DNA from 3 places in the Ensifer sp. ENS02 genome. Region 2 is predicted to be linked to each of the others. Evidence: predicted binding sites of a transcription regulator. Region 2 holds the regulator's gene; each other region holds the start of a gene.
What was found. Region 2 encodes LexA, which represses DNA repair genes until DNA is damaged. Its sites were predicted from a motif close to TGTTCNNNNTGTGTTCNG; they were not measured.
Positions count from the first base shown of each region.

Region 1: the regulator LexA is predicted to act here: its motif matches at 5,881-5,898, upstream of IB262_RS15190 (PA0069 family radical SAM protein).
Region 3: the regulator LexA is predicted to act here: its motif matches at 3,293-3,310, upstream of recA (recombinase RecA).

Region 1 is NZ_JACVAO010000006.1:309,068-319,147, forward strand. Features, by position in the region: gene IB262_RS15155 (cell wall hydrolase) at 1-510, shown strand, start outside; gene IB262_RS15160 (AtpZ/AtpI family protein) at 811-1,170, shown strand; gene IB262_RS15165 (F0F1 ATP synthase subunit A) at 1,231-1,983, shown strand; gene IB262_RS15170 (F0F1 ATP synthase subunit C) at 2,066-2,293, shown strand; gene IB262_RS15175 (F0F1 ATP synthase subunit B) at 2,370-2,987, shown strand; gene IB262_RS15180 (F0F1 ATP synthase subunit B) at 3,001-3,486, shown strand; gene IB262_RS15185 (ribonuclease HII) at 3,786-4,436, opposite strand; gene IB262_RS15190 (PA0069 family radical SAM protein) at 4,658-5,815, opposite strand; gene IB262_RS15195 (hypothetical protein) at 5,991-6,512, shown strand; gene moaB (molybdenum cofactor biosynthesis protein B) at 6,806-7,348, opposite strand; gene IB262_RS15205 (4-(cytidine 5'-diphospho)-2-C-methyl-D-erythritol kinase) at 7,350-8,261, opposite strand; gene IB262_RS15210 (tetratricopeptide repeat protein) at 8,269-10,080, opposite strand, start outside.
Region 2 is NZ_JACVAO010000009.1:315,045-325,124, reverse strand. Features, by position in the region: gene IB262_RS21170 (hypothetical protein) at 367-960, opposite strand; gene IB262_RS21165 (hypothetical protein) at 1,088-1,705, opposite strand; gene IB262_RS21160 (hypothetical protein) at 2,044-2,340, shown strand; gene lexA (transcriptional repressor LexA) at 2,577-3,299, shown strand; gene IB262_RS21150 (hypothetical protein) at 3,388-3,720, opposite strand; tRNA gene IB262_RS21145 (tRNA-Cys) at 3,930-4,003, opposite strand; gene IB262_RS21140 (thermonuclease family protein) at 4,156-4,890, opposite strand; gene IB262_RS21135 (hypothetical protein) at 5,112-5,405, opposite strand; tRNA gene IB262_RS21130 (tRNA-Asn) at 5,565-5,639, shown strand; gene IB262_RS21125 (deoxyribodipyrimidine photo-lyase) at 5,738-7,201, shown strand; gene IB262_RS21120 (cyclopropane-fatty-acyl-phospholipid synthase family protein) at 7,287-8,540, shown strand; gene IB262_RS21115 (SMR family transporter) at 8,619-8,990, shown strand; gene IB262_RS21110 (SMR family transporter) at 8,977-9,303, shown strand; gene IB262_RS21105 (SDR family NAD(P)-dependent oxidoreductase) at 9,291-10,080, opposite strand, start outside.
Region 3 is NZ_JACVAO010000001.1:804,275-814,354, forward strand. Features, by position in the region: gene IB262_RS04040 (PAS domain-containing sensor histidine kinase) at 1-824, shown strand, start outside; gene IB262_RS04045 (pseudouridine-5'-phosphate glycosidase) at 1,141-2,070, opposite strand; gene IB262_RS04050 (carbohydrate kinase family protein) at 2,102-3,049, opposite strand; gene recA (recombinase RecA) at 3,369-4,457, shown strand; gene alaS (alanine--tRNA ligase) at 4,689-7,352, shown strand; gene IB262_RS04065 (GyrI-like domain-containing protein) at 7,686-8,537, shown strand; gene IB262_RS04070 (carbon-nitrogen hydrolase family protein) at 8,747-9,742, shown strand; gene IB262_RS04075 (NADP-dependent isocitrate dehydrogenase) at 9,892-10,080, opposite strand, start outside.

The sequences.
Region 1 (10,080 bases), on a different contig from region 2:
TCGATCCTGCGCGAAGACAGGAACGCCGGTCGCTTCATTCCCGAGATTGCGCCGGACGACCACGCCTGGGCCGCCACCGCATTGCCGGGGTCGGTCTTCAGCAAGGAAGAGCAGACCTGCCTGGCCGAAGGCATCTACTTCGAAGCCCGTAGCGAGCCGCTCAAGGGTCAGGCCGCGGTCGCGCAAGTGATTCTCAATCGCGTGCGCAATCCCACCTATCCGAAGACCATCTGCGGCGTTGTTTATCAGAACAAGGCCTGGCGCAACCGTTGCCAGTTTTCCTTCGCCTGCGACATGATACGCGACCTTATTTATTCCCGCTCGCACTGGAAGACCGCCAAGGAAGTCGCCATGGCCGTCACCGCCGGCAAGATCTGGCTGCCGGAAGTGGGCTCTGCCACCCATTACCACGCAACCTACGTCAATCCGCCGTGGGCGAAGACGATGAAGCGGGTCGGCAAGATCGGCATGCATATATTCTATCGCACCTATGGCGGCGGCTGGAGCTGATCCGCGCCCGACGCGATTCCGCCGCCTTTCCTGCGCACACGCGGAAGGGGGATTCCCGCCGGTCTCCGGCCGGAATCCTGCGGCGACCTTGTCGAAGATCGATGAACGTGTGCTTAACCCATTGAATTTCATGGAAAACATTGTCCACGATCAAGCGACCTGCACGCCTTGACTATGCGGGTGCCTAAAACTATGTTGCGCGCGACTTCAAATGGGGCCGAAACGTGGCTTGTGCGAAGGCCTATTGTATGACCGAAATCGCGGTCTGAGACCCGATAAGGACGACAAGGGAGTAGCCACGTGGCGGAGAAACCTGAAGAAAGTCTGGAAGCGCGGCTGAAGCAGCTCGGCGACAAGATTGAGGCCAAGAGGCCCAATACGCCTGATGTAGCGGAAGCCAGGGCCGCCGAAAGCCGTAAAGGTTATGCGGCGGCGATGAAGCTCTCGAGCGAGTTCATCGCCGGCATCGTTGTCGGGGCGTTTCTGGGCTATCTTTTGGACCACTTTGCGGGTACAGGGCCGTGGGGATTGATTATCTTCCTGCTTCTCGGCTTCTGCGCTGGCGTGCTGAATGTGCTGCGCTCGGCCGGTATGGTGGCGACACCGGAAGCCGGAAGAGGCGGTTCTGGGAATGACAAGAAGGACGGCGACGCCCGCTGAGGCGTTGCCCCGAAGAAAACGGTTTCCGCTCTCGGGCGGGTAGAACGAAAGAGAAGCGCGGTGTCAAACGATCCGACCCACCAGTTCTTGGTCAATAAGATTGTCCCGATCGAAATTGGCGGAATGGACTTTTCCTTCACCAATGCGTCGCTGTTCATGGTTGCGACCGTGGGTGTTGCCGCAGGCTTTCTTTATCTGACGACGTCGCAGCGCGGTCTTATCCCGACCCGCATGCAGTCGGTCTCGGAAATGTCCTACGAATTCATCGCCTCGATGCTGCGCGAAGGTGCCGGCAGCGGCGGCATGAAGTTCTTCCCGATGGTGTTCTCGCTGTTCATGTTCATCCTGACGGCGAACCTGCTCGGCATGATGCCCTACTTCTTCACGGTCACCAGCCAGATCATCGTCACTTTCGCTTTGGCGCTGTTCGTCATCGGTACCGTCATTCTCTACGGTTTCTACAAGCACGGTCTCGGCTTCCTGAAGCTCTTCGTGCCGCATGGCGTTCCTGGCGTCCTTCTGCCGCTCGTCGTCGCGATCGAAGTCATCTCGTTCCTTTCCCGCCCCATCAGCCTCTCGGTCCGTCTTTTCGCCAACATGCTGGCCGGCCACATCACGCTGAAGGTCTTCGCAGGCTTCGTCACCTCGCTCAGCGCCCTCGGCGCGGTCGGCATCGGTGGCGCCATCCTGCCGCTCATCATGACCGTCGCCATTACCGGTCTTGAGTTCCTCGTCTGCTTCCTCCAGGCCTATGTCTTCGCGGTACTGACTTGCATGTACCTCAACGACGCTGTCCATCCCGGAAGCCACTAAGGAATAACAGTCGCTTGCTTCCGGCCGGACCTCCGCCGGAAGCGCAATCCTAAGCCGCAACACCATTCGAAGGAGTTCAAACATGGAAGCGGAAGCAGCAAAGTACATCGGCGCAGGTCTCGCTTGCCTCGGCATGGCCGGCACGGCTCTCGGCCTCGGCAACATCTTCGGCAGCTACCTCTCTGGCGCGCTGCGTAACCCGTCGGCTGCTGACGGCCAGTTCGGCCGCCTCGTATTCGGCTTCGCCGTTACGGAAGCTCTGGGCATCTTCTCGCTGCTCGTAGCCCTGCTCCTCCTCTTCGCCGTCTAATATCGGCTGGAGTTTCGGCCGCGACCCGTCAAAAGGTCGCGGCCGCGCATATTCTTGAGTGCACCTGGAGGTGAGCATGTTTGTGACCGCGGCTTATGCCCAGCAGTCAACCACCACTGAAGGCGCCGAAGCACACGATGCCGCTGCGGCCGGTGAGGTGCACACCGAAACGGGTGTGGCTCACGAAGGCGAGGCTGGCTCCGGCGTGTTCCCGCCCTTCGATACGACCCATTTCGCATCGCAGCTGCTTTGGCTCGCGATCACGTTCGGCCTCTTCTATCTCCTGATGTCGAAGGTCATCATTCCGCGCATCGGCGGAATTCTGGAAACCCGTCACGATCGGATCGCTCAGGATCTCGATGAAGCGTCCCGCCTCAAGGGCGAAGCCGACGCTGCCATCGCTTCCTACGAGCAGGACCTGGCAGCCGCCAAGTCCAAGGGTCACAAGATCGCCGACGACGCCCGCGAATCCGCAAAGGCCAAGGCCAATGCTGACCGCACCGCCGTCGAAGCCGACCTTGCCAAGAAGATCTCGGCTGCAGAAGACCGCATCGCCGACATCAAGGCAAAGGCACTGGCCGACGTCGGCGCCATCGCCGAGGAAACCGCAACGGCTGTCGTCAAGCAGCTGATCGGCGGAACCGTCACCAAGGCCGAGATCACCGCTGCCGTCAAGGCATCGGCTGGCAACTGAGGAGCACTGAACTATGCATCTTGATGCAACTTTCTATGCCTTCGTTGGCCTGATCCTGTTCTTCGTCCTGATTGCCTATCTCAAGGTTCCGGGCATGGTCGGCAAGGCGCTCGACGCCCGCGCCGAAAAGATCGGCAACGAGTTGACCGAAGCCAAGCGCCTGCGCGAAGAAGCACAGGGCCTCGTCGCTGAATACCAGCGCAAGCGCAAGGATGCCGAAGCGGAAGCTGCTGGCATCGTCGCTGCCGCCCAGCGCGAAGCCGAAATGCTGACCGCGGAAGCCAAGCAGAAGACCGAGGAATACGTCGTTCGTCGCACGGCTCTTTCGGAACAGAAGATCAAGCAGGCCGAAAGCGACGCGATCAACGCGGTTCGTTCCGCTGCCGTCGATCTCGCGATCGCCGCTGCCGAGAAGGTCATTGCCGCCAAGGCCGACGCCGGCGCCCAGAGCGATCTGTTCAAGAAGGCACTTGGCGACGTCAAGGCACGCTTGAACTAAGCGCTCGGACATTCGATTGGAGAAAGCCCCGCTTCGTGCGGGGCTTTTTTTATGCCTGTCTGCAGAGACCGCGTTGGCCCGAACAATGGGTGGTGCCAGCCTCCGTCAGAGATTTGCGTAGGCGTTTCGCCACATCAGGTTTGGCCGCCGAAGTAGGACCAGTGTTCAAGAGCTAGCGTGGCGCACGTCAGCATGCGCGCCGCCGGTATGGCTTTTGACGCGAGAAAAGCTGTTGACGAGATATGTCGGAAGCGGAACCGACAACGCCTGCGTAGCGCTGGTCAGGGATTGCGCAAAGGTTAGTCGTCCCGGCGCAGCGGCCGGAAGCTCATGCGGTGCAGCGGGCAGGGGCCGTGGGTCTCGATGGCGCGACGGTGGGTCACCGTCGCATAGCCGGCATGGAGCGCGAAGCCGTAGCCGGGATGTGCGAGATCGGCACGGGCCATCATGCGGTCGCGGGTGACCTTGGCGACGATCGAAGCGGCGGCGATCGACAGCGACCGCGCATCGCCCTTGACGACCGCCTTGGCGTGGCAGGTGAGGCCGGGCGGCACGTCACGGCCGTCGACGAGCACGAAGCGTGCGTTCGAGGGCAGGCCGGCCACGGCGCGTCGCATGGCTTCAAGGCTTGCCTTGCGGATGTCGGTGGCGTCGATCGTGCCGGCCGAAGCCGAGGCGATCGACACTTCGGACGTGGCGAGGATTTCTTCGAACAGTTTTTCGCGCGCCTGCGCCGTCAGCTTCTTGCTGTCGTCGAGGCCTGCGGGAATGGCGTCCGGATCGAGGATGACGGCGGCGGCGACCACCGGTCCCGCGAGCGGCCCACGCCCGGCCTCATCCGCTCCGGCGACCGGCCAGAAGCCATCGCCCTTGGCCGAAAGCTCGAAATTGAAATCGGGCGCTTCGATGATATCGGGAAAAAGGGGAGAATCGGACGATCTGCGAGACATAAGTCTAATTCGCATGATCGACCGATTCTCTTCAAGCCCCCAGGTCCGAGTGCGGCGGCGGACGGGGGATTACCGGGGCCCACGGCGGGTAAGGGGCACCGGAACTGCTATGCAATCTGAGGCGCCCGCTATCGGGTTCGCCTGGCGGTGCGGGGCGATCATCTCTCGCCGCGCGCCGATTACGAAATTGCGGGATGGCTACCCAGGCGACCGGAAAGCCTTCAAAGAAGCGAGAGCTGCACCCCCGTTCCGAGCGGCGGCACGAAGAGATCGTCGCGCAGCTGCCGGCGCGTCGGGTTGAAGCCGAGGCGCTTGACCGCCAGGTCGAAGCGGCGGCCAATCTGCCACGCATAGGGGCCGGCGCCCTTCATGCGCTTGCCGAATTCGGCGTCATAGTCCTTGCCGCCACGCATGGAGCGGATGAGCGACATGACGTGCCGGTAGCGGTCCGGATAATTGCGCAGCAGCCAGTCGCGAAAGAGCGGGCTGACCTCGAGCGGCAGCCGCAAGAGGACATAGCTCGCTTCGGTCGCGCCGGCTGTCCTTGCGCCTTCGAGCACGCGCTCGATCTCGTGGTCATTCAGCGCCGGAATGATAGGGGAAACGAGAACACCGGCCGGGATGCCGGCTTCGGCAAGCATGCGTATCGCCTCCAGCCGCTTGCTCGGGGTCGAGGCGCGCGGCTCCATCGTGCGGGCGAGCTTCCGGTCGAGTGTCGTGACGGAGATCCCGACGCGCACCAGTCCCTTTTCCGCCATCGGCGCCAGGATATCGATATCGCGGGTGACCATCGCTGATTTGGTGACGATCATGACCGGATGGTTGGCGTCCCGCAGCACCTCGAGGATCTGGCGCATGATGCGCCACTCCTTCTCGATCGGCTGATAGGGGTCGGTGTTGGTGCCGATGGCGATCGGCCTCACCTTGTAGTCCTGCCGCGCCAGTTCGCGCTCCAGAAGTCGCGGTGCATCCGGCTTGGCAAACAGTTTTGCTTCGAAGTCGAGGCCGGCCGATAGGCCCATATACGCGTGCGTGGGGCGGGCAAAGCAATAGATGCAACCATGCTCGCAGCCGCGATAGGGATTGATCGAGCGGTCGAAGGAGATGTCGGGAGACTCGTTCCTCGTGATCACCGTGCGCGGCTTCTCGACCTGAACCTCGGTCTTGAACGGCGGCAGATCCTCCAGGCTTTCCCAACCGTCGTCGAACGTCTCGCGGCTGCGCGGTTCGAACCTGCCGGACATGTTGATCCCGGCGCCGCGCCCCCGGCGGCGATCGATGTCGATCCGGAGGCCCGTTGCGCTCATCATCGCTTCGGCCACATCTGCCGTGTTGGCGGGCGCAAGAGCACCCTGCCTGATCTGAGACAGCTCGGTCATTGGAATCTCCCCGGAATCAGATATTTGATCCCGTTTTGTTCTGATTATTTTCCTATCGCGAATGAGGGAACAATTCAAGAACAAAAAATTGCAATTTCGGTTTTGTCGATCAAGGCACCGCTTCGGTCGATGTCCTGGATGTAGCAATTGCCGTGCCGATGCGTTACGAGAAACCATGCTCACGATCATTATGGAAACCCGCGACAACGAAGCCGAACTGGCGCAGACGCTTGCTGTGTTGGTTGCCGGCGCGGTGGAGGGGCTGGTCAGCGATGTGATCATCCTCGATCACGGTTCGAAGGATGGTTCGTCCGATGTGGCCGATGCCGCTGGATGCCGTTTCTGCCGGGATTGGAATCTCGCCGATGTGGTGGGTTCGGCGCGTGGCGAATGGCTGATGTTGCTGGAGCCGGGCGCCCGCCCGATCGGCCGCTGGATCGATGAACTGGCCGAGTACGTGTCGATGAACAAGGCACCGGCCCGCTTCTCCGGTTCGAGACTGCATCGCAGGCCTTTCTTCCGCCGGCTGACCCGGCGGGGAAAGCCGCTGGAGACAGGCTTTCTCCTGCGCAAGAACGATGCTCTTGCGGCCGCCCGCGGCAATACGGGCCTGGATGCCATGACGAATGTCCGCTCTGTCCGCAAGCTCTCGACCGAACTTGTTCCGGCCTGGGTCGCCGTCGAAGCCAGGCGGTAACGCCGGTTCGTAGCGCGCAAAATTAAAGGTGCCAGTCCCGGGGGGACGGCACCTCCAAGCGGCTCTCAAATGACCTTGTTTGGTAGATTTCTATCCGGGCAGCATTCTGGCTGCCCGTCGTATCCAACATTGCATTCCGCCTGGGGGACAGAGGCGGAAGGGTCTGGCGGCGCGAGGAATAGAACGTGCGGCGGTCGTTCCTCGCTGTGTCAACGCTTGGAGACTAACGAGAGGAGAAGCGACCGTCAGTTACTAAGGTAACAGGTCGGCCAAGCCGGAACGGTCCAAGCTCTTCAGCCACGTTTCAGATGCTCGTCGAGCCGCGGCATGATCTCCACGAAATTGCAGGGCATGTGCCGATAGTCGAGCTGTTGCTTGAGGATGCCGTCCCACGCATCACGGCAGGCACCGGGCGAACCCGGAAGGACGAAGATGAAGGTGGCGTTGGCAACGCCGCCAGTTGCCCGCGACTGGATCGTCGAGGTGCCGATCTTCTCGAAGGAGATACGGTGGAAGACTTCGGAGAACCCGTCCATGCGCTTCTCGAACAACGGTTCCAGCGCCTCGGGCGTCACGTCCCGCCCGGTGAAGCCCGTTCCACCTGTCGTGATCACCACGTCGATGTTGGGATCGAGCGTCCAGGCCTTCACCTGGTCGTAGATCTTCGTCTTGTCGTCGGAAACGATGGCGCGCGCCTCAAGCCGATGGCCGGCGTCACGCACCCGCGCTTCCAACGTGTCGCCCGACTTGTCGTCGGCGCGCGTGCGCGTGTCGGAGACCGTGAGGATGGCGATCCCGACAGGAATGAACGGACGCTTTTCGTCGATGCCGGCCATGCTATTTCCCTTTGCCCACTGTCCTGCAGGCGAGAACGTACCACCCGGGGTAGGCCTCCGAAAGAGCGCGCGCTGTCGCAGCCGCGCGCACGTCGCTGTCGAAAAGGCCGAAGCATGTGGCGCCCGAGCCCGACATGCGCGTGAGCGCCGTTCCGGCTTCGGTCAATGCCTTGCGGACCGTGCCGATCACGGGCTCAAGGCCCTCTGCCGGCAGCTGCAAATCGTTGCGCATCGTGGCGATGGCAGAAATCCACTCGGCCGCCGTACCGGCTCTGTGAGGCGCAACGAGCGTCGGGTTCGTCTTGTTGGCGAGGGCCCGGAAGACAACCGGAGTCGAGACGGCGACGAGCGGATTCACCAGCACGACCGGCAGCGCGGGGAAATCCGCAAGCGGCGTAATGTCCTCGCCGATCCCCTTCGCGAGCAGTGGCGTGCCGGCAAGACACATCGGCACGTCCGCCCCGAGCTGCAGCGCGATGGCGCCGAGGCGGGAGGGTTCGATCGTCGCGCCCCAAAGATCGAGAAGCCCAAGAAGCGTCGCCGCCGCATCCGCGGATCCGCCGCCAATGCCCGAGGCGAGCGGCAGGTTCTTCTCGAGATGCAGGTGGACCGGCCCGGCCGTGTCGCGGTCAACTGCCTGCAGTTCGGCGCGCAGCAGGTCCCGTGCCTTCAGAACCAGGTTGCCGCCCGCGCCGGCATCCATCGGCAGCGCGGCGGCAAACGCGCCCGAAACCGTGAAGCGATCCGCATCCGCCGGCGAGAGACCGATGCGATCGCCGCGATCGGCAAAAGTGACGAGACTTTCGAGAAGATGGTGGCCGTCGGCGCGCTGGCCGACGACGTGAAGGGCCAGATTGATCTTGGCGGGGGCTGCGCGCGTCAGCGCGAAGCCCGCGATGTCACCTTCCGACATGGAACGATCAGGACTTCTTGTCCGGCGCCGGTGCTTCCGGGGTCACCTTCTTCGGAGCGGTTTCCTTGGCATCGGCGGAGGCGGGGACCGTTTCCTTGAGCGGCGGCAAGCCGTTCTCGATCTTTGCCTTGATCTTCGGGATCTCGGCTTCCTCGGGCTTCAGTTCGAGCGTCTGCGTCCACTGGAACACGGCTTCGAGCTTGCGGCCAACGCGCCAGTAGGCGTCGCCAAGGTGATCGTTGATCGTCGGGTCGCCGGCCATCAGTTCGGCTGCCTTCTCCAGTTCCACGACTGCGTCGTCGAAGCGGTTCATGCGGAAATAGGCCCAGCCGAGGGAATCGACGATATAGCCGTCATCCGGCTTCAACTCGACGGCCTTGCGGATCATCTCCAGGCCCTCTTCGAGGTTGATGTTCATGTCGACCCAGGAATAGCCGAGATAGTTCAACACCTGCGGCTGGTCCGGATTGAGCTCCAGCGCCTTGCGGAAGTTCGGCTCGGCCTTGTCCCAGAGCTTCTGGCGCTCATAGGCGATGCCGCGCTGGAAGAACACGGTCCAGTCGCTGCGCTTCGGCACGGAGCCGATCTGTTCGACGGCGCGATCGTAGAGTTCGCCCATCTCCTTGTAGTCCTTGGCGTCGGAAAGCACGCTGCCATAGGCGAGATAGTTGCGGATGTTCTTCGGATCGACGTCGATGAGCGCCTTCAGGTGCTTCTTCGCCTCGTCGACCTTGCCGATGCTGGCGAGGCTGAGCCCGAGCTGTAGTTCCGAAACGCGCCGCATCGGCGAGGTCTCGGGAATGGCCTTGTAGAGTTCGATCGCCTCGTTCGGTTTCTTCAGGTTTTCGGCGATGCCGCCGAGCATGACCAGGATGTCGGCGCTGTCAGGGTCGAGCCGGCGCGCGGTCTGCAGGTAGAGCGAGACGATGTCCTCGGCGCCGTCGCGGTTGAGTGCCGCACCGATCGAAAAGAGCACGGCCGCAGCGCCCTGGGTGGCGTTCTTGACCTGCTGTTCCTGCGGAACACCGTTCTCGATATCGGTCCTCAGCGCCTGCAGCGGCGTGTAGTTGTTGACCATGTTTTCGCCGACGGCGACGGTATCGAGCGCCTTCTGTTTGTTGCCTTCGCGCGCCTCGAAACGGGCAAGCGCTTCGACCGCGCGCATGAAGGTGTCCGGAGCGGCACTTCCGCCCTCGCGGTCGAGAATGGCATCGTTGAGCCTGGTGCGCGCCGTCTGCTTGTCACCCGCAGCAACCGCGATCGCGCCCGCGTGATAGTTCTTGAACACGCGGAACCATTCAGGACCGTCAAGGCCGTTGATCTCGGCGAGTGCTTCCTTCGGCTTGCCCTGGCCGAATTTCGCCCAGGCCGAAAGCAGGCCGTTCATCAGGCGGTCGAGATCGTTCGGACCCTGGTAGTTCAGAAGCTTCTGTGCGTTGCGATACTCGCGCTTGCGGATCGCCTCGATTGCGCGAATGACCGTCGTGATGCGCTCGACGGCCGGGTCGGACTTCAGCTGCTCGGCAATCTTCGCGCCTTCGTCGAACTGGCCCGCCATCAGAAGCGTGATCATCAGCCGCTGCTTGACGTCGTTGTTGTTCGGCTCGAACTGCAGCGCGATGCGGTAGAGTTCCGTGGCGGAAGCGAAGTCGCGGTCCGTATCGGCGGTGCGGGCAGCGAGAAATGCGCCGGAAAAGGTATTGACCGACTTGATGTCGAACGGCTCAGTTTCCTCGACGGCTGCGGTCTTCTCCTCGGCAAATGCCTGGTAGCCGCCGCTGACAGCAGCGAGAGCCAGCAGTGCTGCGCCGCTGAGGAG
Region 2 (10,080 bases):
GTTGCAGAAGGTTCGACTCCCCGGTTGGCGGGTTTGGTTTTCTTCGAGGCGGGTTTAGAGGTCATCGAGTGCCCTATTCATTGCCATATTCATAGTTAGGCACAGATAGCCACAAAAGGGAATTATTAGCAACAGCTACCAAAAACTAAATACCCAGAAAGACACAAGAAAACATTATTAGAAACAATGGTTTAGCGTCCTTCGGCTCCACCAAAACGATCAGAAGGTGCCCGGTTGCCGAGGTATCGGAACAGCGGCTGATTTGTCATCAGCAGATCGCCAGTTCGAGTCTCTCTGGGGACACCACCATGCTAAGCCACCGTCCGGCCTTCGCGAAACGCTGCCCGATCCCGTGGCCACCTGTTTTCAGAGGCTGAACGGATCCCGCGCCGATCGCTTCTCGCTCGGTGCACTGAACGGGTCGGCTTTCTTCTCCTTGGACTTGCGGCCCTCGTCGGCGATGATCTCGTCGACCGCCCGCTGGCATTTCATCAGCTCGTCGGCCGCCGGGCCGGTGCCGCGCAGGCTGAGATTTGCGATGACGCGATCTTCAAACGCGATGGCCAAGGCCCGCTTGCGCACGAAGCCCGTCAGGAACTCGGCGTCGGTGACGTTCACGAACAGAAACTTTCCGCTCGCATCACCGGCGGCGGTCGCCGAGGCGCTCCAGGGATCGGTCTTGTCGAAGCGGAAGGTCAGGTCGTACTCTTTGCCGACCTCGAGCGACCTCCAGTCGTCGCTGGCGAAGCTCATATAGAGCGGCGACTCGGAGCCCTTGGGATAGAACCCAAGGCGCAAGGTGACCCCGCCGTCGAATACCGACGAGATGAAGCAGGAGCCCTCCATCGAGGTGTCGGATGCAACGGTCCAGCCGTCGACATCCTTCCACTTGATGATTTCGGACTCCTCAGCCGCGGCCGATCCCGCGGCGATCAGACAGCTTACCAATCCGACCAGCAATCTACGCATGCAAAACCCCCGTTTGCCCGCATTTTGATAGGTCCCCCCGTCACTGTCGAGGGTGCCTAGCCGATCCCAGGCAATATTTTAGGAATATTCACCTCTCTGCGGCAAGCGGACGCGCCCATCACATGGCGAAAGGATCTTTCGACGACTTGGTCTGGCCGCCGCCGGCAAAGGGATCGTTGTTCGGCGCATTGCCACCGGCGCCCGCAAAGGGATCGTTCGCCGCTCCCTGACCGCCATTCGGGATCAAGGCGCTCACCGCCTCCTGGCACTTGAACATCTCGCTTACCGCCTTCATCGAATCACGCAGGCTGAGGCTCGCGACGACGCGCCCCTCGAAGGCCAGCGCCAAGGTGTTTTTGCGAACGAATTCGGTAAAGAAGTCGGTGTTGGAAAAGTTGACGACAAGGGCCTTGGCTCCGGTCAGATCAACACCGAACGCAACGGCCGGCCACTGACGACCACGGTCGAGCTGCAAGGCAACATCGTATTCCCGCTGCGGCTCGATGGATTTCCATTCGGCATTGCCGATCGAAAGAAACGCCAGGTTCGTCGATCCCCGCGGATAAAAGCCGATACGAAGGATAGCGCCGGCGTCATAGCTCGTCGCCGCGTAACACGAGCCTCCCAGGGAAGGATCGGATCCCACCGTCCAGGCGTTGATCCGTTTCCAGATATTCGAACGCCCTTCTTCAGCAGACGCCGCTCCAGCCGTGAGCAACAGGCCGAGCACCACCAACGACAATCTATGCATGCAACCACCCCACTTTCCACGCAAAGTTATCTTTTTTTAGAGGCCTGTCGAGACGGTGAAGGCCCTTCCCCGCAGGGATTTTTGCGCGCCCCAGGCCCGATGCGAAAGCTGGCAGCTCCGATGCATTCTCCGCGCCGGTCCATAAAGAACGGCCGAGACGAGGTTGAGATGGAGCGGCTGGCGCAAATCAGCCACAGCCTGCGGGCAAAGAGCTGTTGAACAAGGCAGAGTGATCGCCATGCTTGCTGGACTTCGGAACGAAAGCGCGGTTCACATCGTTTACCACCCCGTAGTCCCACCCCTTCATCAAGTGGACGATCACCGTGCTTGCCGCCCTGCTTCTCGCTTCGATAGTCGCATCGCCCAATATGCCTGACGTCAAGCTCAGTGCCGCGACGGTGGATGAACTCCAGACCGATTTCGAACGGGCCGTGCCGTGCCATCAGATCGATGGACGCAATGTTTGGAAGGGCGCGCTCGCGTTCTACATCCAGTCCTTCGTTTATGACGGCGATACGCCCGTTGCGACCGATGCGGCCGACGCAGTGCTTCCGGAAGACAACAGCGCCGAAACGGTGAAGGAGTTCGAAGACGCCTGCTCGGCCTCGCAAGCGACTTAAGTCTCTCCGCGAAGAGAGCCGCGATTCGTTCGAATCACGCGCGCGACCGGCCTGCCCGGCGCTGTTTTGGGACGCAACCGTCGCCGAAAACCGCCCCGCTCCCGCAAAAGTGACCAATCGCCCCCCACAGAAGCAGCCAATTGCCTGAATTCACGGAATTTTAGGCACTTGCGGAACACATATGGAACAGATAGTGTCTGTTCTTGATTTGTTTCACGCCTCTGGAGCGACGTGCCATGCTGACCCGCAAGCAACAGGAATTGCTTCTGTTCATCCACGAACGCATGAAGGAGTCGGGCGTACCGCCGTCTTTCGATGAAATGAAGGATGCGCTCGACCTGGCGTCGAAGTCCGGCATTCACCGTTTGATCACGGCGCTCGAAGAACGCGGGTTCATTCGCCGGTTGCCGAACCGGGCGCGCGCGCTCGAAGTCATCAAGCTTCCGGAAGCCTACGCCGCCGGCCAGCAACAGCCGCGCAGAGGCTTCTCGCCGAGCGTGATCGAGGGCAGCCTCGGAAAGCCGCCGGCCGCCGCTCCTGCCACGCCGAAGCCGGCGCCGGTCGCCGAAAGCACGTCTGTTTCCGTCCCGGTGATGGGGCGCATCGCTGCCGGCGTGCCGATCTCGGCGATCCAGAACAACACTCATGACATTACCGTCCCGCTCGACATGATCGGCAGCGGCGAGCATTACGCCCTCGAAGTAAAGGGTGATTCGATGATCGAGGCCGGCATCTTCGACGGCGACACGGTGATCATCCGCAACGGCAACTCGGCCAATCCCGGCGACATCATCGTGGCGCTCGTGGACGACGAGGAAGCGACGCTGAAGCGCTTCCGTCGCAAGGGCGCGTCGATTGCGCTCGAAGCGGCCAACCCCGCCTACGAGACGCGCATTTTCGGACCGGATCGCGTGAAGATCCAGGGCAAGCTCGTCGGGCTGATCCGCCGCTACCATTGAATTCCAGGCAGAACGCCGAATCAAAAGAGCCTCGCCACTGAAAGTGGCGAGGCTCTTTCCATTTAAGGCGACCTGAAATCCAGATCGCTTATTCGTGGATCGTGTATTCGCCGAGTTCGCAGAGATCCTGCGTGTCCTCGGTCGTATCGAGGGCCGAGCCTTCCTCGAACTCGAATCGCATGTCGTATTTGCAGACGTCCCGCCCGTCGGCAATGGTGATCTCCATGCTCTCGCCGGGGTTCAGGACCTGCCGACCGAAAACATCGTCTTCCCATTCATTGACGCCGACCGGCGACGTATAGAAATTCGTCAGTACCGCGCCGGTGTTGTTCTTCAGCTGGAAAACCAGGTCGTCCGCGCGCGCCTCAATAGCGGTCGCAGCAAAACACGCCAACGCCGTCAGGATCAGTCTCTTTTTCATTGATGCCATTGCCTCCGTTCTTAATGTTGACGGACGCTACCGATGCGGTTGATCTCAGCGGAGTCATCGTTCCCCCTCTACCGAATTCACCGAAGCGATAAGATCCGACGGAGGCATAGGAGACGTGGCTTGCGCGGACGTGGGGTCGCGAATATTACCGCGCTGCCCTAAGGCAGAACGTCAAACCAAACTTAACGAGGTGAGATTTTTGGAGGCCTCGCCCGGAATTGAACCGGGGTACAAGGATTTGCAGTCCTCTGCGTCACCACTCCGCCACGAGGCCTCACAGCTCGGATAACCAAGCGTTGGCGCGGATTTAGAATGATTGCAGAAAAACCGCAAGAGGCATTTTCTGAAAAACGCGCCGTCGATTTGCAGGACGGATACTTTCCACAGAACGATCGACGATGTCCGCCGATCGTCTCCCAGCTGATCTCAGCACCAGGGCGTCGGGCGCCCTTCCCACGGCCGCACGAGCCCCTCGGAAACGAGTACACGTCCAAGAGATTGGTCACCGCGGGTGACCAGGCGCAGTTTCTCGCCGGCCTTGGCATCTGATCGCCCTCCCGCCGAGATCAGCCTGAAGTCGCCTGCATTCAGCAATTCGCGCAGGCGCTGCTTGGCGTAGAAGCCGCGCGAACGCTCCTTGTCGCAGCTTGCCTGGCGGATTCGCGGCGCATCGACATCGGCGACGTGGATCGTCTCGCCATGGAAGACGAAGGTCGCGCCATCGATCACGCAGTTGTCGTTGCGAATGCCGCAAAAATAGAACTGATCGGTACGGATGGATGCCGTCTTCACCTCTTCATTCGGCCGCACGAGAGGGGTTGGCGGCGTGACGCCGACATTCACCGACGGCACCGGGGCGGCCAGGGCAACCTTCGTCGCCGGGTTGGGCTTCGGATTCGGTTTGTGCCTATCCGCCTGCTGGGCAACGCGCTCCTGCGCTTCAGGAACCGCGCGCTGAGGCTTCGGCTTCGTTTCCGATCGCGATGCAAAGGCCATGACATCGGAAACCACCGGCCAGTGCCGCAACTCGGCGCGATGGTCGTAGACCATGACGCCGCCAAGGGTGAGCGCTGCGGCCAGATACCACGGCGCCATGCCGCCCTGTTTGCTGGTGCTTCGGCCCGAACTGCGGCGTCGACGTTTCGTAGTGGCTTTGGCCATCGGTTCCCATCCTGATTCGAGACCGCATTATGCGTTTGATGGGTTGCCGAAAAGTTTTCGAGGGCACCCCAACAGAGGGGAAGACCGCGAGGAACCGGTCATTCGCCTGCGCGGCCACGGCCCTTGTTGAGAGATTCGGAATTGGTACGTGACGGCCGCGAGGAACCGAAAACTGCCGACCGCCCTGCCTCGACAACAAGATCGTTAAATCGGCGTCCGGCTCAGGAGCCGTTCGAGGAGTTGGCCTTCCCGCGCCAGCGCGCCCACCAGACGGCCAGACGACGACGGCGGCGGCGAACCGAGGGAATGTCGTGGGAAAGCACGATCAGGCCCAACGGTATCATCCAGAAGCCCAGCACGGGCAAGAAACCGAGAAAACCACAAAACACCAGCAGCGAACCCAGCAGGATGCGCAGCAGGGGCGAGTCGGGCAACGCGATACGCCATTTTCCCAGCACGATCTGTCGTGTTTGCGGATCAATGCCGAAATGCGTCTGCTTCCTGTTTTTATTCATCATTCCCTATCCGGCGTGTTTTCCCACAATTGGGGACTTCTCCACAGCCTCGCAACGGAACTTGTCATTTTTTTTGAAAAAAGCGCTTGGCAAATCAGAAAAGCATGCGTATTAGCAGCCTCACTTCTGAAGCGCACAGCACAACAGCGGCGCGGATGATCCCTGGTAGCTCAGCGGTAGAGCATTCGACTGTTAATCGACAGGTCGCCGGTTCGAATCCGGCCCGGGGAGCCACTTTCTAAAAGAGCCATTTGCAGCGATGCGAATGGCTCTTTTTCATTTTGCACCTATGTTCTTCAGGTGATCAATCCCCAACCTCCCGATGGTTCTTCATGACAAAGGCCGCGGCGCCGCCCATCATCGTCTGGTTCCGCAAGGATCTCCGCCTGGCCGACAATCGCGCCCTCTCGGCTGCCGCAGGCGAGGCAGCCGTCATTCCCCTCTATATTCGCGAACCCGCCGACAGCGGCAACGGTCCGCTCGGGGCAGCGCAGGCGTGGTGGCTGCACCATTCGCTCGAGGCCTTGGGCGCAAGTCTCGCGCGGCAAGCTTCTCGCCTCGTTCTTCGATCAGGCGCGCCGCTTGACGTGATTGTCGAGATTGCGCGCGCAAGCGGTGCGGAGCGCATCTACTGGAACCGGCGCTACGACCCGAACGGCATCGCCACGGATACCGCGCTCAAGAAGGCGCTGGCCGAGCGGGGAATCATCGCGGAGAGCTTTGCAGGACAATTGCTGCATGAGCCCATGCGGCTGCTGACGACGACGGGCGGCCCCTACCGCGTGTTCACGCCGTTCTGGCGCGCGCTCGAACTAAAAAACGAGCTGGCACCGCCGATCGACCGGCCGCACCATATCGCAGCCCCTGGAGCATGGCCGCGATCGGAACGCCTTGACGACTGGTCGCTGCTGCCGACGAAACCGGACTGGGCGGCGACATTCAGCGAGGTCTGGACGCCGGGCGAAGACGGTGCGGCCACCCGTCTCGAAGAATTCGTCGATGAGAAGCTCGACGCCTACAAACGCTGCCGCGACATTCCCGACGCGGATGGTACATCCCTGTTGTCGCCTCATCTCGCCTTTGGCGAAATTTCGCCTGCGCAGGCCTGGCATGCGGCAGCTGGGCCCCAGGCCGATAGCGGCGAAGGGGCGGCCACCTTCCGCAAGGAACTCGCCTGGCGCGAATTCTCCTATCATCTGCTGTTTCATTATCCGGAGCTTGGCCGCCGCAACCTCGACCGTCGATTCGACCGCTTCCATTGGCTGAACGACGAGGACGATTTCACCCGCTGGACCAGCGGGCTCACCGGATACCCGATCGTCGATGCCGGCATGCGCCAGCTATGGCGCCACGGCTACATGCACAATCGCGTTCGCATGATTGTCGCCTCCTTTCTCATCAAGGACCTGCTCGTCGACTGGCGCAAGGGAGAAGCCTGGTTCCGTGACACGCTGGTCGACGCGGATCCGGCCAACAATGCCGCAAGCTGGCAATGGGTCGCCGGATCGGGCGCGGACGCCGCACCGTTCTTCCGCATCTTCAACCCGGTCCTGCAAGGGGAGAAATTCGATCCCGACGGTCTCTATGTGAAGCGCTTCGTGCCAGAGCTGGAGCGCCTCCACCCGCGCTATGTCCATCGCCCCTTTGCAGCGCCCGCCACGGCCCTTGCCGAAGCCGGCATCGAACTCGGCACAACCTACCCGAATCCGATCATCGATCATGCCCTTGCCCGCGATCGGGCACTGGCAGCCTTCCGGCAGATCACAAGCGCACCGGGAGTTTCCGAGGAGACGTAGAGCCTCCGGTAGAATTCCTCAGTTGGCGTCTCGCCCGATTGCGGCTAGGCTCACGTTACGGATGCAACAGCTGAGGGGGTGGTGTATGCGTAACCTGGAAGCCGATTTTGCTGCATATGCCGGTGCGGTGGAGCTATCTTCCGAAAATCTGGCGACGGCCGTGCGGGATTTTCCGCTCAAGGCGCGCATGGTGCTTGGCGCCCTGGTGCACCTTCAAGTGGGAACGTTGATGCTCGCCACGCCAGACGGCCGCAGGCTGGTGATCAAAGGCGCCAGGGCCGGCCCCAGCGCCATCCTCAACCTCAACAACTGGAACCTGCCGCAGCGTGCTATCTCGGGCGGCACCATCGGGGCTGCAGAAAGCTACATCGACGGCGACTGGGACAGTCCCGATGTCGGCGCCTTTCTCGAACTGTTCCTCGTCAACGCCGAAATCGGCAGGAATTTTCCAAACCGTGCGCGCGGGCTCCTGCGCCTTTTCGACAAGTTCCTGCACTGGCGCAATGCCAACACCCACTCCGGCGCGCGCCGCAACATCTCGGCCCATTACGACCTCGGCAACGCCTTCTACAGCGAATGGCTGGATCCGAGCATGACCTATTCGTCTGCGCTTTATGCAACGGGCGCCAATGATCTTCGCTCAGCGCAGAAAGCCAAATACCGCGCGCTCGCGGAAGCGACGAACCTGCGCACCGGCGATCATGTGCTTGAGATCGGCTGCGGCTGGGGCGGCTTTGCCGAATTTGCGGCAACGGAAATCGGCTGCAAGGTCACCGGGCTGACGATCAGCCGCGAGCAACTGGCCTTCGCACGCGAACGCATGCAGCGTGCGGGCCTTGCCGACCGGGTCGAATTGAAGTTCCAGGACTATCGTGAAGAAAGGGGCACCTATGACCGCATCGTCTCGATCGAGATGTTCGAGGCCGTCGGCGAAAAATTCTGGGCAACCTATTTCTCGCAGCTGAAGCGGTGCCTGAAACCCGGGGGCAAGGCCGGACTGCAGATCATCACGATCAAACCCGAATCCTACGAGGAGTATCGTTCCAATCCGGATTTCATCCAGAAATACGTCTTCCCGGGCGGCATGCTGCCAACGCGCGAGCATCTGGTCGAGCTTGGCCGCAATGTCGGCCTGCGGATGATCAACGACTTCGGCTTTGGCGTCGACTATGCCCGCACACTCGGCGAATGGCGGGAGCGGTTCTGGGCGGTCTGGAACAGGATCGAGCCGCTCGGCTTCGACCTGCGCTTCAAGCGGCTGTGGGAGTTCTACTTCTACTACTGCGAGGCCGGGTTCCGTGCCCGCAACATCGACGTCCGGCAGATCGTCTTCGAGTGAAGCGCACGGCGCGTCTTTACCGCGTCACCCGTAGCGCTTAAGAGGCGGTCGATCCAAGTTTCTGTTCAAAGGTACAGCATGCGTCTTGCATGGTTTTTCCTCGCGCTCGCCATCGCGACCGAAGTGGTGGGCCTGACGGTGATGAAGGCCGCTTCCGAAAGCGGCTCCTATCTCGGCCACATCGTCATGTATGTCTCGATCGCACTCTCCTACGTCTTCCTGGCAAAGGCGGTGAAGACGATATCGGTCGGCGTCGCCTATGCGATCTGGGAAGGTTCGGGCGTCGCCATCATCACCCTGGTTTCGGTTTTCGTCTTCGGCCATGTGCTGACCGGACGCGAAATGCTCGGGCTTTCGATGGCGATCGTCGGCATCCTGCTCGTCAATGCCGGCGAGTATCATGATGAGGACGAGGCAGCGCGTGAAGGAGCCGCCGATGAGCGCGCCTAGCATCTACTTCGTTCTCGCGGTCGTGGCCGGCATCCTCGATATTGCGGCCAACCTCGCCTCGACGAAATCGGAAGGGTTCGCCCGCCGCGGCTGGGGCATCCTTTCGATTCTGCTGGTGCTCGCCGCCTTTGCCTTCCTGGCGGAAGCCATCAAGGGCATGGAGCTCGCCATCGCCTATGCCGTACTTGGCGCAACCGGGATCTTCGGGACGGCCATCTGCGGCCGCTTCCTGTTCGGTCAGAAGCTGAAGCCGATCGGCTGGGTCGGACTGGCGCTCATCTTCGGCGCGGTGCTGGTGCTTCACACCGCCTGACGGGGACGGCCGCCGGGTCCGGCGCGCTTCTGTCCTTCCATGGCCTCCGCCTTGCCGCGGGTCAGCCAGTTCAGCAGGCGGAAATAGAGGCTGTAGGGCAGCAGGTCCATGAGCTTCACCGCGTAGGCAAACCGGCGTGGGAAGGCAATTTCGAACCTTCGCGACTTCAGGCCGGCAACGATGCGCCTTGCCGCCTCTTCACTGTTCACCGGCGCCGGTCGGAGAAAGCGAATGCGCGCGGTCCCGGGCGTATCGACGAAGCCGGGGCTGATGATCTGCAGCCGGACGCCGAGCCGGTCGAGATCGAACTTCAGGCTTTCCGCCATATTGATCAGCGCGGCCTTGGTGGCGCCATAGGCGGCACTGGTCGGCAGTCCGCCGTAGCCGGCTACCGACGAGACAATGGCGATGTGTCCGTACCCCTGCGTCTTCATGTGGTCCACCGCCGGCAAGAGACAGTTGACGACGCCGTTGAGGTTGACGGCAAAGCTCTTCTCGAAGGCCTCGCGGTGAAGCTCGTCTCCGCGCACCGGCAGCGCGACCCCGGCGTTCAGCACCACGAGCGAAAGGTGCCCGTGATCATATTCGATCGCCGCCATCACCCGCTCCATGTCGGCAGGGTCGGTGACATCGCCGTCGAGCACGGTGATCCGCCCTTCGCTTGCTGCTTCATGCTGCAGGTCCACGAGCCTGTCGTGGTTTCTCGCCGTCACGACGACGGAATAGCCTTCCCGCACCAGCGCGAGCGCCAGTGCCCGCCCGGTTCCCGAGCTTGCG
Region 3 (10,080 bases), on a different contig from region 2:
TCGCGGTCAACGCCCGCGACGCCATGCCCCAAGGCGGCATCATTACACTTCGCACCCGCAATCTGCCGGCGGCGGAGGTTTCGGCCTTCGGACGCCGTGAGCTGCCGGACGAAGACTTCGTGATGGTGGAAGTTTCCGACCAGGGAACAGGTATTGCGCCCGAAATCCTCGACAAAATCTTCGAGCCGTTTTTCACGACCAAGGAAGTGGGCAAGGGCACCGGTCTCGGCCTGTCGATGGTCTATGGCATCGTCAAGCAGTCGGGCGGCTACATCTATCCGGAATCGGAAGTGGGCAAGGGCACGACCTTCCGCATCCTCTTGCCGCGCCATATCGAGGTGCCGGTTGCGCCCGAGGAGCCCGCGCAGGCAGGCACCGGAACCGTTGCTGCGCCGGTGGTGCAGACGATAGCGGCTCCCGTGGTCAAGACCGAGGAGCCGACCGATCTCACCGGAGATTCGGCAGTCGTGCTGCTCGTCGAGGACGAGGAGGCTGTTCGCCGCGGCGGCAAGCGCATGCTGGAAACGCGCGGCTACACCGTCTACGAAGCGGGCTCCGGCGTCGAGGCGCTCGACATCATGGACGAGCTCAACGGCGCCGTCGATATCGTCGTATCCGACGTGGTGATGCCGGAAATGGACGGACCGACGCTCCTGACCGAACTGCGCAAGAAATACCCGGACCTGAAGTTCATCTTCGTCTCGGGCTATGCCGAAGACGCCTTTGCCCGCAACCTGCCGGCGGATGCCAAGTTCGGCTTCCTGCCCAAACCGTTCTCGCTGAAGCAGCTGGCGGTATCCGTGCGCGAAATGCTCGATTCCTAGGACCTTTAAACGCCAGGGAATATCGACCGGGGTCCGGCGCTGGGTACGTTAGGCTTCCGCCCCTAGTTGTTCTGCTGCCTTGACCAAGGCCCGTTGGCCGAGGCGCGCGTTGCCGACCAGCCGGGAGGAAGATCGGCGATCTCGTCGAGGTCGGTGTGGCGCTCGACGACCTCCGCCATCGCGACCACGAGCGGCAGGTAACGCAGGCAACATCAGGTGCTTGATCAAACTTCCAACGCATCGTCAGCCTTCGCCAATGTAAAAAGCCCGGCGCTTGCGGGCCGGGCTTCTCTATTTCTCGCCGTTTCTTACCGGATTACTTCACGTTCAACGCGACGGCGATCTCGCCGGCAAGCCGGGCATTGTTCTCGACCAGCGCGATGTTGGTCTCGAGGCTGCGGCCCTCGGTCATTTCGAAGAGGTTGCTGAGCAGATAGGGCGTGACCGCCTTGCCGGTGATCTCGTCGTTCTCGGCATTGTCGAGCGCCCGGGCGATGTAGATCTCCATCTCTTCGCGCGGGATCTCGGCAGCTTCCGGAACCGGATTGGCGACCAGCATGCCGCCTTCGACGCCGAGCAGCTCGCGCATGGTCTGGAAGTTGGCGATCGCGGCCGGGCTGTTCAGCATCAGCGGGCTCTTGAGACCGCTGTCGCGCGACCAGAAGGCCGGGAAGATTTCGCTGTCATAGGTGACGACCGGAACGCCGCGGGTCTCGAGCACTTCGAGCGTCTTCGGAATGTCGAGGATCGCCTTCGCGCCGGCGCAGACGACGATGACACCGGTGCGGGCGAGTTCATCGAGGTCGGCGGAGATGTCAAAGGAGAGCTCGGCGCCACGGTGCACGCCGCCGATGCCGCCGGTCGCAAAGACGCGGATGCCGGCGCGGGCAGCAGCGATCATCGTCGCGGCGACGGTGGTCGCGCCGGTGCGGCGCTCGGCGATCGCGAAGGCGAGATCGGCGCGCGAGACCTTCATCGCGCCCTGGGTCTTGGCCAGTTCTTCGAGTTTGGCATCGTCAAGGCCGATATGCAGTACGCCATGAATGACGGCGATGGTCGCCGGCACGGCACCCTGTTCGCGGATGATCGCTTCAACGCTGCGGGCCATGTTCAGGTTGCCCGGGTAGGGCATGCCATGGGTGATGATGGTCGATTCCAGTGCCACGATCGGCGCGCCACGCGCCTTGGCGGCTGCGACCTCGTCGGAATATTCCATCGGCAGGAAGGGGGAAGCGGGTTTGGTCATGGTCTTTCCTTGGGAGTTCTGCTGGCAAATGTCATGACAGCATTTGGGGCGCGGGCACAAGGGCCAGCGCCTGTTCGAGATTGGCCGCGGACATCTCTTCGGATGCGGCCAAGGGAGAACGCAACGTCAAACCGGCGGCTGCGATGCCGTGCCGCAGGCAATCGGCGATGTTGCGGCCGGCAAGGCGGGCGGAAAGGAAGCCGGAGGCGAGCGCGTCGCCAGCGCCGGTGACGTCGGCAAGGGCGGGCAGGGCCGGCGGCACGACGACACAGGCGCTATCGCCCTCGAAGGCAACGACCGTACGGCCGCCCCGGGTCACGACGCCTCCGTTGATGCCCAGACCGCGCAACAGGGCCGGCCATTCTTCCGCCTCGGCCGCCTCCTTGCCGGTCAGCGCCCGCGCCTCGGATTCGTTCATGAACAGGAACGAGAGATGCGAGAGGCACGGCCGGTAGCGGATGACCTTGGCCGGCGAAACAGCGATCCCGGCGACGAGGCGGCCGTTGCCGGCAGCCGACTGGGCAAGTGCGGCGATCGTTTCTTCCGGCAGGTTGGCGTCGGTCAGCACCAGCTTGCTCGCGGCGATGACCTCGCGGAGCGCCCGCCGCTGCAACTGCCGTGGCGAGAACAGCCGGTAGAGTTCCATGTCGGCGAGCGCAATCACCAGATTGCCGTCGTTTTCGAGGATCGCCGTATAGCTCGGCGTCTGGCGGTCAAGAAAGGTCAGGGGACTGTCGATGACGCCAGCGGCGGCCGCGGCTGCGGTCACCATCTCGCCGGCCGCATCACCGCCGCGGGTGCTGATCATGCGCACGCTGTGGCCAAGCCGCGCCAGGTTGCGCGCGGCATTGAAACCACCGCCGCCCGCTTCTTCGAACCAGCTTCCCGGATTGCTCGACCCGGGCGCTGTCGTTCCCGATATACGGCCGCGCCTGTCGATATGCGCGCCACCGAAAACGGCGATGTCAGCTTGCGTCATGAATGTTCCTCTGCTTGGCCGATCGGCCGAATATCTGTTGGCATCCTGCAATGCCGCGTCGCAAAGCGCCACGCGCCCGACCTGCTCAAAGTCTCATGCGCAGGCGAATCGGCCGACCCTTGCCGGGCAGGTTCGAAGGGCTTGCGCCAACATTCGAAAACTCTGGTTTCGTTCCGTGAACAAGAATCGAACGTATCGTTGAAAGCTATTGTTTTTCAATGTGTTGTCGCGCTCTTGCAAATACGGAACAAAACATGTACAAAAACTCCTGCGGCGGCTTCATTGCCTCGGTAGCTTCAATAACCTAAAGGTGGACCAAATGGCACAAAACTCTTTGCGGCTCGTAGAGGACAAATCGGTGGATAAAAGCAAGGCACTTGAAGCGGCACTTTCCCAGATCGAACGTTCGTTCGGTAAGGGATCGATCATGAAGCTCGGTGGGAAGGACAGCATCATTGAGATCGAGACGGTTTCGACCGGCTCTCTCAGCCTCGACATCGCGCTCGGCATTGGCGGCCTGCCGAAGGGCCGCATTGTTGAAATTTACGGCCCGGAAAGCTCGGGTAAGACGACGCTGGCGCTGCAGACCGTCGCCGAAGCACAGAAGAAGGGCGGCATCTGCGCCTTCGTCGACGCCGAACACGCGCTCGATCCGGTCTATGCCCGCAAGCTCGGCGTCGACCTCGAAAACCTCCTGATCTCGCAGCCCGACACCGGAGAGCAGGCGCTTGAGATCACCGATACGCTGGTGCGTTCCGGCGCGATCGACGTGCTGGTCGTCGACTCGGTCGCCGCGCTCGTGCCGCGCGCCGAAATCGAAGGCGAAATGGGCGACAGCCTGCCGGGCATGCAGGCCCGCCTGATGAGCCAGGCGCTGCGCAAGCTGACGGCGTCGATCTCCAAGTCGAACTGCATGGTCATCTTCATCAACCAGATCCGCATGAAGATCGGCGTGATGTTCGGTTCGCCGGAAACCACCACCGGCGGCAACGCGCTGAAGTTCTACGCCTCGGTTCGCCTCGACATCCGCCGCATCGGCTCGGTCAAGGAGCGCGAAGAGGTCGTCGGCAACCAGACCCGCGTCAAGGTCGTCAAGAACAAGATGGCGCCTCCCTTCAAGCAGGTCGAATTCGACATCATGTATGGCGAGGGCGTATCGAAGACCGGCGAACTGGTCGACCTCGGCGTCAAGGCCGGCATCGTCGAAAAGTCTGGCGCCTGGTTCTCCTACAACAGCCAGCGTCTCGGCCAGGGCCGCGAGAACGCCAAGACGTTCCTGCGCGACAATCCGGATCTCGCGCGCGAAATCGAGACGGCGCTGCGCCAGAACGCCGGCCTGATCGCTGATCGGTTCCTCGAGAATGGCGGTCCGGAAGCGGACGACGGTGACGAGCCGCCGGAAGCATAAGCCGCTCGGCCCACTGAGGTTACCAGAAAACCGGTCGTCCCGTGGGCGGCCGGTTTTTTGCTGGCGTCTGGACAGTCGGATATGTGAGCGATAAAAGCCTTTGGTTCCGGCGACCCAGCGCGTTGGAGGGTGCGGTCACCACGGGTGGCCGCAGGGTTTAGGGACAATGGCTTAGTGGCGCGGCATGGGCCGTACCCGGGCCGGAATCGGTGCTTAAGAATAGGACGCAAGATGAGCGGCGTGAATGAAATCCGGTCGACCTTTCTCGACTATTTCCGCAGGAACGGTCACGAGGTCGTGTCGTCGAGCCCGTTGGTGCCGCGCAATGACCCGACATTGATGTTCACCAATGCCGGCATGGTGCAGTTCAAGAACGTCTTCACCGGCCTGGAGCAGCGTCCCTATTCGACGGCCGTTACGGCGCAGAAGTGCGTTCGCGCCGGCGGCAAGCACAACGACCTCGACAATGTCGGCTACACCGCGCGTCACCACACCTTCTTCGAAATGCTCGGCAACTTCTCCTTCGGCGATTACTTCAAGGAGAACGCGATCGAGCTCGCCTGGAACCTGATCACTAAGGAGTATGGCCTCGACGCCAAGCGCCTGCTGGTCACGGTCTACCACACCGACGACGAGGCCTTCGATCTCTGGAAGAAGATCGCCGGTTTCTCCGACGACCGCATCATCCGCATCCCGACCAGTGACAACTTCTGGGCCATGGGCGATACCGGCCCCTGCGGCCCGTGCTCGGAAATCTTCTACGACCACGGCGACCATATCTGGGGCGGACCTCCGGGCTCGGCCGACGAAGACGGCGACCGCTTCATCGAGATCTGGAACCTCGTCTTCATGCAGTACGAGCAGATCACCAAGGAAGAGCGGGTCAACCTACCGCGTCCGTCGATCGATACCGGCATGGGCCTCGAGCGTCTCGCAGCCGTTCTCCAGGGCGAGCACGACAACTACGACATCGACCTCTTCCGCGCGCTGATCGCGGCTTCGGAAGAAGCGACCGGCGTCAAGGCTGAGGGCGACCGTCGCGCCAGCCATCGCGTCATTGCCGACCACCTGCGTTCGTCCGCCTTCCTGATCGCCGACGGCGTGCTGCCGTCGAACGAAGGCCGCGGCTACGTGCTTCGCCGCATCATGCGTCGTGCGATGCGTCACGCCCAGCTGCTGGGCGCCCAGGATCCGTTGATGTGGAAGCTCTTGCCGGCACTCGTCGGCCAGATGGGCCGCGCCTATCCGGAACTGGTGCGCGCGGAAGCGCTGATCTCCGAGACGTTGAAGCTAGAGGAAACCCGTTTCCGCAAGACCCTGGAGCGCGGTCTCAATCTGCTGTCCGACGCGTCTGCCGATCTGTCTGAAGGCGACCAGTTCAACGGTGAAACCGCCTTCAAGCTCTACGACACCTACGGCTTCCCGCTCGACCTGACCCAGGACGCGCTGCGCGCCAAGGGCATCACCGTCGACACCGACGCCTTCTCGGTTGCCATGGAGCGCCAGAAGGCCGAAGCCCGCGCCAACTGGGCCGGTTCCGGTGAAGCTGCGACCGAGACCATCTGGTTCGAGCTCAAGGAAAAGCACGGCGCGACCGATTTCCTCGGCTATGACACCGAGACCGCCGAGGGCGTGATCCAGGCGATCGTGCGCGATGGCGCTGTCGTAGCAACCGCCGCCAAGGGCGACACCGTCCAGGTGGTGCTCAACCAGACGCCGTTCTACGGCGAATCGGGCGGCCAGATGGGCGATACCGGCACGATCACGACGGAAAGCGGCAAGCTCACCGTCACCGACACGCAGAAGCGCGGCGAGGGGCTCTTCGTCCACTTCGCGACCGTGGCCGAAGGCACGGTCAAGACCGGCGACGCCGCCCAGCTCGACGTCGATCACGCCCGCCGCTCGCGCCTGCGCGCCAACCATTCGGCAACGCACCTGCTGCATGAGGCCCTTCGCGAAGTGCTTGGCACCCACGTGGCCCAAAAGGGCTCGCTGGTAGCGCCGGAACGCCTGCGCTTCGACGTTTCTCATCCGAAGCCGATGACGGCGGAGGAGTTGAAGGTCGTTGAAGAGATGGCCAACGAGATCATCGTCCAGAACACGCCGGTGACCACGCGTCTGATGAGCGTCGATGATGCGATTGCCGAAGGTGCGATGGCGCTCTTCGGCGAGAAGTACGGCGATGAGGTTCGCGTCGTCTCGATGGGTCGCGGCATCCACGGCTCCAAGGCCAACCGCGCTTATTCCGTCGAACTCTGCGGCGGCACGCACGTGTCTGCCACCGGTGACATCGGCCTGGTGCGCGTCGTCTCGGAAAGCGCCGTCGGCGCCGGCGTTCGTCGCCTCGAGGCGCTGACCGGTGAAGCGGCACGCGCTTATCTGAACGAGCAGGACGAGCGCGTGAAGACGCTCGCCAACACGCTGAAGGTTCAGCCGGGCGACGTGCTCGGCCGCGTCGAGGCGCTGCTCGACGAGCGCCGCAAGCTGGAACGCGAGCTGACTGAGGCCAAGAAGAAGCTGGCACTCGGTGGTGGCGGCGAAGCGGGTCCGGCCGATGCCGCCCGCGAAATCGCCGGCGTTCGCTTCCTCGGCAAGGTCGTTTCGGGCGTCGAGCCCAAGGATCTGAAGAGCCTGGCCGATGACGGCAAGAAGAGCCTCGGCTCCGGCGTCGTTGCCTTCGTCGGCGTTTCCGGCGATGGCAAGGCAAGCGCGGTCGTTGCCGTGACCGACGACTTGACCTCGAAGCTCAGCGCCGTTGACCTCGTTCGCGTCGCATCCGCCGCTCTCGGCGGAAAGGGCGGCGGCGGCCGTCCCGACATGGCCCAGGCCGGCGGTCCGGATGGCGACAAGGCGGCCGAAGCGATCGAAGCGGTGGCCGTCGCACTCGCCGGCTGATTGTTACCCGCAGCAGAATAGGAAAAGGGGCGTCCGTTGCGGCGCCCTTTTTGTTTGCATCGGGCAGGGCTTGTGTAGCTTCACGCTCGCGGTCCCGCGAGCCCCCTCCGGTCGTGCGTGTCATACCCGGCCGGATCACCAGCCCACACGAACAGAGCCTCGGCGCCTCGGACGGTCAAACCGAAACGTGATTGCTGGCCAAGGCACCGTTCTGGGGTCCTATAGCGCGGAAGGCTCGTACAAATCTCTGTCGAAGCACGCCCGCAACTCCGCAGGATTTGTCAAATTGATCTATGGTCTACCCATCCGTGAGCAAAGCGCGAAAGGTTGGACATGGAAGAGCGGGTAGCGTGGGCGACCTATGAACGGCGTCTGCACCGGGTCAGCGACTATATCTACGGTCATCTCGACGGCGATCTCGACCTTGATCGCCTTTCCGAGATTGCCTGTCTGTCGCCGCACCATTGGCACCGGATCTACCGGGCCGTTCACCGCGAGACGCTGGCAGGAACGGTGAAGCGGCTGCGGCTGCAGCGGGCAGCGGCCGATCTCGCCCAGACCGATCTTCCTGTCGAAACGATCGCGCAGCGCTCTGGCTATCCCAATCTGCAATCCTTCAACCGCACCTTCAAGGCCGCCTATGGGCTGCCGCCGGCGCGATACCGCAAGGAAGGGAGCCATGTCGCCTTTGAAACCGCTTCAACGGAAGGAATTCCAGACATGTATGAAGTCACCCTGAAGGACGTCGAAGCCTTCGACCTCGTCGGCGTCGCCCACACCGGCTCCTATATGGAGATCGGCAAGGCGTTCGAGACGCTCTATGGCACCCTCTTTTCACGGCAATTGTTCCGGCCGGACATGGAGATGATCGGCATCTACCTCGACGATCCGGAACTGGTGCCCGCGGAAAAACTGCGCTCCTTTGCCTGCGTCAGCGCGCGCGGACCGATGCCGGCGGAGGCGCCGTTGATCCCGCAGCATCTCGACGGCGGCCGCTATGCGGTGCTTCGCCACAAAGGCCCTTACGCGGATATGCCGAAGGCCTACCAATGGCTCTACGGCACATGGCTGCCGCAGTCCGGCCGCGATATCCGCGACAGCCTGATGTTCGAGAAATATCTCAACAATCCCCGCGAAGTTGCGCCGACCGAACTCTTGAGCGAGATCTATCTGCCTTTGAAGTGACAGACACCCGAGCACACACCCGCAATTGACGAATCAGTGTCCGAGCGGCACCTTTTGGTTCGGCGTGGCCTGCGCCGAACCTCCAAAGATCGTCCCCAGCACGATCCTTTCACGGAGGCAAAGGGACTTCAGTCTCGGGTCGCAATCTCGGTCCCACCGTTTCGGGTCCGGTTGCTGGGGAACTTGCCCGAGACGCGAAAGGCCCTGTGATGACTGAAAACCGAAATTTCAAACGGCGCGTTCGCGCCCGTGCCGCCAAGACCGGCGAATCCTATACAACTGCACTCATGCATCTTCGCCAGGCGTCGGCGGAAGACTTGGTGGCGCAACCAAGATTGCTGCGCCTGGCCGTGGCGCAATCCGGCTATTTCGACGATCCCCGCGATGCGGCGGCCCTTCACCATGCCGGCGAAGGGATCCGACACCTGATGCGGGAGGCGCATCGGGCCGGGGCGCGGGTGCTGCATTTCCCCGAGGGCGCGACGTGCTTTCCGAACAAGCGCATCATGTCGACGATCGGTCCGCGCGAAATAGGCCAGTCCGATTGGCGCCGTTTCGAGTGGACGGTTCTGCGCAAAGAGCTTGATGCCATACGGACGTTGGCGCGGGACCTCGGCCTATGGACGGTCCTTGGATCCGTTCACAAGCTCACCGAACCGCATCGCCCGCACAACAGCCTCTATGTGATCTCGGACAAGGGGGCGGTCGCGACACGCTACGACGAGCGCATGCTGTCGAACACCAAGGTCTCGTTCATGTACACGCCCGGAACGATCCCTTTGGCGTTCGAGGTCGACGGCGTCCGCTTCGGCTGCGCGCTCGGCATCGAGTGCCACTTTCCCGAGCTTTTCATCGAATACGAACAGCTGAACGTCGATTGCGTGCTATTTTCGACCTCCGGCGGCGCTCTGGCGAACGACATTGCCTTTGCCGCCGAGGTGCAGGGGCATGCTTCAATCAATCGCTATTGGGCGAGTTTTGCGGTTCTCGCGCAGACCGGCCTGACGGCTCCTTCAGGGATTGTTTCGCCCGACGGGCAATGGGCGGTCCGATGCAGCGGGGATGGACCATCGATCGTCGTGGCGGATATCGGCAGGGACCCCGTCGATCCGGCCCGGCCATGGCGCCGGAGCGCGAGAGGCGGGATCTACGACCCGCATATCGTCAGCGACGATCCGCGCAGCAGCAGCCGCGACATGTTCTAGCAGTCGCTGCCGGTAGCATGGCCGCGCTCGCCTTGAAGTCGTGCGAGTACCGGCTGCAGTCCGGCGCCGATGCGTTCCGGAATTTTCATTGGTCCAAAAAAGAAACCCGGCGCGAGGCCGGGTTTCGTTGTCTCTGGGACTGGAGCCTATCAGGCAGCCATGGCCTTCTGCAGGTTCTCGTCGATCTTGTCGAGGAAGCCGGTGGTCGAGAGCCACGGCTGATCGGGACCGATGAGGAGCGCCAGGTCCTTGGTCATGAAGCCGGCTTCGACGGTGTCGACGCAGACCTTCTCAAGCGTTTCGGAGAACTTTGCGAGTTCGGCATTGCCGTCGAGCTT